Regions from separate parts of the Sporosarcina sp. P17b genome, predicted to be linked through region 1. Evidence: riboswitches for the same ligand, from Rfam matches in the RefSeq annotation. Region 1 holds a riboswitch; the other holds the start of a gene.
The links. A riboswitch is a leader RNA that binds a small molecule or an ion and turns the genes downstream of it on or off. The one in region 1 is predicted to bind FMN.

Region 1 (3,215 bases):
TTCAAATTCCGCAAAGAAGAAATTTGTTCAACGGTATAACCACGCTCGAATAGCTTCCTCGTTCTCTCAGCGGATTGTGTCAAATACGTGTCCACTCTACAACCTGCAGCTAATTCTTTTAGCAATGGAGTATTTCGTTGTTGGTGAATAAAATCGAGCAACATATGCAATGCTTCTAGATAATAAAGTTGGATCGAACGGATCGGCATGTTGAGACTTTCTGCCATCTGCTCCCAAGTAAAGGCGGTAAGCCGGTTTCCTGATAATCGACCAATCACAATTGTACATTGCAACTCGGGTACTTGAGCGTCTGTTAGTGCGTGTTCCAATTCTTTCTGCAGCGATATAGATAGTGTATTCATCGGTTTTGATTGATTACGCAGAAATCCTTTTACAAATTGCTGAGTAGGCAATTCTTTCTGAATCGGCATGAACATAGTTTCACCTCTTCGTAAATTAGACAAGGTTTGAACTATCAATGCCAATCGCCTACCGAATTCTCTTTCACGTCCACGATAGTCCCAGCCATTAAATCGCCACATTTCACTCCCTGTCGCCATTTGACCTTTTGCTGTGACATAAACAAGTTTATCTATATAGATAAGACCGTCCGCCACCATCCGCTCGAGCGCCTGCTGGAATTCGCTTGAGGACAACTGTGGCAACAGTGCGTAGTATGATTTGACTTGATAATATTCGACGTCTTGCAATGTCTGTCCCGATCGTTTCCCACGAAGTATGTGGTAAACACCTTGCGCCGAACGCTCACCATGAAGGCGTTGAAAGATCGTTAGTAAGATGGAATCAAAACTCATTTGCGCTCCCTCCTGAAGAAATAACGTTTTTTTGTTGAAAAGTGATGAAAACAGCTTTAGAATGGAGTAGATACAAAATAGGTTGAGTGAATGGAAGAAGGGAGAAAGACAAATGTCTAGCAAAAAATATACGATTGTCGATCAGGATACGTGTATAGCTTGCGGGGCCTGCGGGGCTGCTGCACCAGATATATATGATTATGACGATGAGGGGATTGCATTTGTTATTTTAGATGATAACACGGGAAACACTGAAGTTCCAGAAGAACTGATGGAGGATCTCGAGGATGCGTTTGATGGCTGCCCTACTGATTCAATTAAAATTGCGGATGAAGCCTTTGAAGGCGATCCATTAAAATATGAAGATTGATTCAATCCCGACAACACTTCCTACTATTGGATGTGTTGTTTTTTTGTTTAGGTTAGGAAGAAAGGTCGGCATTAGGATTTGCGAGTTCGAGACACTGCAGGAACGTAGTGACGAGTCGAGTCGCCTCTCCTACACTCCAATCCCATGCAAAAACAACGCCAGCCTTCCTTTTCGGAAAGACTAGCGTTGTTATGATTAAAATGATAATTTCTTTTGTTGCTGAAGAATCCACTTCTCCATACTTCTATATAACATCAATGTGATGACCAATAAAATGACACCCTTGACTAGGTTGAACGGCAAGATTCCTAAGATAATCATCTGATACAATGAGTCGCCAGTAACTGCTGGCATACCAAGGAAGTATGTGTACATCGGCAAGAACACTAAGTAATTCAACAAGCTCATACCTACTGCCATTGCTACTGTCCCTGCGAACAAACCTGTCATCAGACCTTTAGCTGAACGATACTTCATGAAGATCCAGTAGATCGGCATAATGAATAATACACCTGTCGCAAAGTTTGCGATTTCTCCTACCGGTACTCCTGTCGGGCTGCCTGATAAGAACCAGTGCATGACGTTTTTCAATAACTCCACGCCAATACCTGCTACAGGTCCCATTGTCATGATTGCCATAACAGCAGGAATCTCACTGAAGTCGATTTTTAAAAATCCGGGCATAGCCGGGATGGGGAAGTTAAACTGCATCAACACCGTTGAAATACTTCCCAATATTGCCACCAAAATTAACTTACGTAACTTCTTGTTATTCACTTGTTCCTCTCTCCTTTTGCGATTCACTTCAAAAGAGGAAAGGCTTGCACATCTGCTGTTCCGCGAAAAATCCCTAAAGCAAAATATGCCTTAGGGAGAGTAAAATGCACTGTTAAGAGCAGATAAATTCAATGAATTTATCCGTCAGAAAACAAGCACCACTTTTGCGTACACAAAAAGATGGCTGCACCTTCACCTTCTCCCATCCAGACTATACTGTCGGCTCCGGAATCACACCAGAATCAGCTGTTAAGCTCGCGGGCTAAAAGTAGAAAACTACTCCATTTCCGCCGGTCGGGAATTACACCCTGCCCCGAAGATGAATCAATATTTAATTATGACTCTATTGTAGCGTAAAAAAACTGTTTTGTAAACTTTACGAGTTTACAAAACAGAATTATTCGTTAATCAGAAACTTAGGGTTTGCACCAATCGGTTTTTCGATTGCTTGTGTAAAATCAAAGCGCCCCCATTGATCTTGTTTAATTTGATCAAACTCTACTTGCTTATCAAAGCTAGCCGCTGTTAGTAAAATCCCCTCAATCAGTTGCATAGCTTCTTCATATGGTAGATTATTTAAGTCCAGTATCTCACTAAATTTCACGCGCACTTTATTTTTTTCATCCGTAACCGTGAAGTTTACTCCATCAGGAACAACAGACGAGTAGATATCGTTTGGTGTCTCTTTCATCGCATTCAATGCTTCTTCTACTGTAGCGTAAGCCTTACCAAAATTCGTCGAAAGAAATACTTCTCCATCCGATTTCTCAAATCGATAGTATGCCTGACGCGAGTTATTACCTGTTATGATAAGAGGTTCTTCAACTTTCCCTACTCCGTCAAACGTAACGGGTGATGCGTCTTCTTGTAGAAATCGGATTTCATCAAAACCGTAGAATGTATCTTGTACAGACAGATTAAGCATCTCAAGCGTCGCACTCGATCGATCATAAGAATGGTCAGCTGAAAACTTCATTTGAACTTGTTTTCCAACTGATGAAATCGTCGCCATATAAGGGTGATACTCTGTGAAGCCAAGTGACCCTTCATCTATTGTATTCGCATACTCATTATAGAGTGCCACTGCGTCTGGAGATGACCCTAGACCTTCAGGAAGTCGTTCATTCGGGATCAAGAACGTCACAGGGACAATTGTCGCCTGATCGGTAGCCAGCCCAATACGGAAAGCTGTGTGATCGATGAGATCATCAGGATAAGCAGCATTGGTAAGTGGCGCTGCAGTCTGTTTCGTA
Region 2 (3,215 bases), on a different contig from region 1:
TATGCTGGCAGTAGACAAAGAATTTCAGATGATGGGAATTGGAAAGCTGTTGAAAGACGAACAACTTCGACTTGCACGAGAAATGGGATACAGGCTAATAGTTTGGACATTTGATCCTCTCGAAAGCCGCAACGCCTACCTGAATACTTCCAAGCTATTTGGAGTGTGCTATGACTATATAGTGGATTGTTATGGCAAAATGGATGATGGGCTGAACAAAGGTTTACCAACTGACCGCTTCCAAGTAGCTTGGTGGATTGATAGTGCGCGTGTCATGAATAAATGGCAGCCCAATCTACAATACAGTCGCCCTTTTGAGACTAGTGTAGACAGCGATTCATTTCCTATCTTACGCATGCCTGATACAAATAAATGGCTACTGGCAGAAGAGATAGAAGTGCCTGTGCCGAAGAATATACAATTGATAAAGCAGAATAAACCTGAACTAGCCTATGAATGGCGAATGAAGACGAGAACCATATTTCGACAACTGTGTGAGGAAGGGTTTGCTTTGATTGATGTATGTATAACCGAAGACACGGTGGCATACTATCGATTCTGCAAGCGTTCTATCATACCGTTGCCTAATCAAAGGAGCTTATCTAATGAGAATTAATTCGGTTACATTACGCAGAATAAATATGATGATGAAACATCCATTTACAACGAGTTTTGGAACGATGCAGCAGAAAGATTTCCTACTAGCAACTGTAACGGATGATGACGGAAACGAAGGATGGGGAGAGTCTGTCGCATTCACAGCCCCTTGGTATAGTGAAGAAACGACTGAAACAACAATTCATATGCTCCGTGACTTCTTAATACCTGCCGTTCTAGGTAAGTCTATTGAACATCCCGATGAAGTAACGGGTTTATTCGGACATATACGTAAAAATAATATGGCTAAAGCAACAATTGAAGGAGCTATTTGGGATGCGTATGCCAAGCGTCATCATATGACGTTAGCCGCTGCGCTCGGTGGAAAGCGCGAGCGTATCGAAGTAGGAAACAGTGTTGGCATTGAAGATAATGTAGAGGATTTATTAGCGACTATCAAAAACTTCATCGATGAAGGATATAAGCGTATTAAAGTAAAGATCAAACCTGGAAAAGACATAGAAGTCCTCAAAGCTATCCGTGAAGTGTATCCGGATGTCCCTTTGATGGCAGATGCAAACTCCGCTTATACGTTAGATGATGTAGAGTTGTTAAAGGAATTGGATCAGTTCAATTTAATGATGATAGAGCAACCGCTCGCATCAGATGATATTATCGATCACGCAACGCTGCAAAAACAAATTAAGACTCCGATCTGTCTTGACGAAAGTATTCATTCACTTGAAGATACTCGGAAAGCGATCGAGATCGGTAGTTGCAAAATTATTAATGTGAAAGTCGGTAGAGTGGGTGGACTGACGGAAGCGAAGAAAATCCATGATTATTGTGCAGAAAAAGGAATTGATGTTTGGTGTGGCGGCATGTTGGAATCGGGTATTGGACGTGCACAAAATGTAGCATTGACCACCCTACCGAACTTCACTTTACCTGGCGATACAGCAGGATCTTCACGTTACTGGGAACAAGATATTATTTCGCCTGAAGTAGTTGCCGAGAATGGCTACATCACGGTTCCGACTGACGATGGAATCGGCTATTCGCCTAATATGGATGCGATTGAAAGATTCACGGTAGATAAGTGGGTATTTACGGCTGAATAAATATTCAGTATTGTCAATTTCGGAATATGTATGCTAGACTCTTAATTAATCGAATATGTTTCCTTCGGGGCAGGGCGTAATTCCCTACCGACGGTGATGAGCTAACAAGCTCTTAGTCCGTGACCCGGATGCTTTATATAAAGCAGAAGGTGGATTTGGTGAAACTCCAAAGCCGACAGTTAAAGTCTGGATGAGAGAAGGAACAGTACGTATATACTACATGTAATGATTTTTTCATTGCTGCGTATAACGTTTATTTTGTTATGGTTACAAGCCCCGCATAAAATATTGCGGGGCTTTTTGTATGTAGAATTGTCACTAGAGGAATACCGTAAGTTGGAGTGTTGCAGAGTGAATCAGGAGTATATGGAAATGGCCTTACAACTCGCAGAGAACGTAGCAGGTCAAACCTCTCCCAATCCACCAGTAGGTGCGGTCTTAGTAAAAGACGGCAGAATCATTGGGATGGGTGCGCATTTAGAAGCGGGGGAGCGCCATGCGGAACGTGTAGCGCTAGACATGGCAGGAGCAAGAGCAACAGGTGCCGATTTGTATGTAACACTTGAACCTTGTTCACACACTGGTAAAACTTCTCCTTGTGCAAATGCTGTTATTCAAGCAGGTATCAAGCATGTCTATATCGCCACAACGGATCCCAATCCGCTTGTAGCAGGTAATGGTATAGCGAAACTACTTGAAGCGGGAGTAGAAGTAACTGAAGGTCTCTACAATGAACGCGCTAAAAAACTATATGAATCATTTTTTCATTTTATTAAACATAAAACACCTCATGTGACAATGAAAACAGCTATGACGATAGACGGTAAAATTGCAACTTCAACAGGAGATAGTAAATGGGTGACGAGTGAGCAAGCGCGACTCGATGTCCATCAACTTCGCCATACACAAGATGCGATTTTAGTAGGCGTTCAAACGCTTCTTCATGATAATCCTCTTCTCACCACCAGACTGCCCCTAGGTGGAAAACATCCTATTCGAGTCATTTTAGATACATCTTTACGAACACCAGAGTTTAGTCAAGTGATTCAAAACACAGAAGCACCGACATGGATCTTTTGTGGAAAATATGCAGAACTATCGCATGAAAAGTTACTTAGGAAGCCGCATGTTCAGATCATTCGCATGCAGAAACCCCAGTTGATTGTAGAAGACATTCTACTGGAATTAGGAAAACGTGGAGTTATGACGTTACTAGTAGAAGGTGGCGCGGCCATTAATGCGTCATTCGTCAAAGCGCGTGCGGTGCAGAAAGTCATTTGTTATGTAGCCCCAAAATTACTGGGTGGAACAGGATCTCTGACACCGATTGGTGGACTTGACCCACAATTGATGGATGATGCGTTTCCATTTGCATTTGAAAGTGTAGAAATGATTGGACCTGACATAAAAATCATTGCGGTACCGAAAGAGAGTGATTAAGCGATGTTTACAGGAATAATCGAAGAGATCGGCTCGGTTAAACATATACAACCAGGT

Region 2: another riboswitch for FMN. It lies ahead of ribD (bifunctional diaminohydroxyphosphoribosylaminopyrimidine deaminase/5-amino-6-(5-phosphoribosylamino)uracil reductase RibD); the one in region 1 lies ahead of CSV76_RS01705 (ECF transporter S component).

What each region holds. Positions count from the first base shown of each region.
Region 1 covers NZ_PDYP01000001.1:341,014-344,228, reverse strand. The annotation lists gene CSV76_RS01715 (YpbB family protein) at 1-815, opposite strand, end outside; gene CSV76_RS01710 (ferredoxin) at 928-1,185, shown strand; gene CSV76_RS01705 (ECF transporter S component) at 1,381-1,962, opposite strand; FMN riboswitch at 2,153-2,287, opposite strand; gene CSV76_RS01700 (hypothetical protein) at 2,360-3,215, opposite strand, start outside.
Region 2 covers NZ_PDYP01000002.1:329,916-333,130, reverse strand. The annotation lists gene CSV76_RS03570 (GNAT family N-acetyltransferase) at 1-616, shown strand, start outside; gene menC (o-succinylbenzoate synthase) at 606-1,718, shown strand; FMN riboswitch at 1,775-1,924, shown strand; gene ribD (bifunctional diaminohydroxyphosphoribosylaminopyrimidine deaminase/5-amino-6-(5-phosphoribosylamino)uracil reductase RibD) at 2,091-3,158, shown strand; gene ribE (riboflavin synthase) at 3,162-3,215, shown strand, end outside.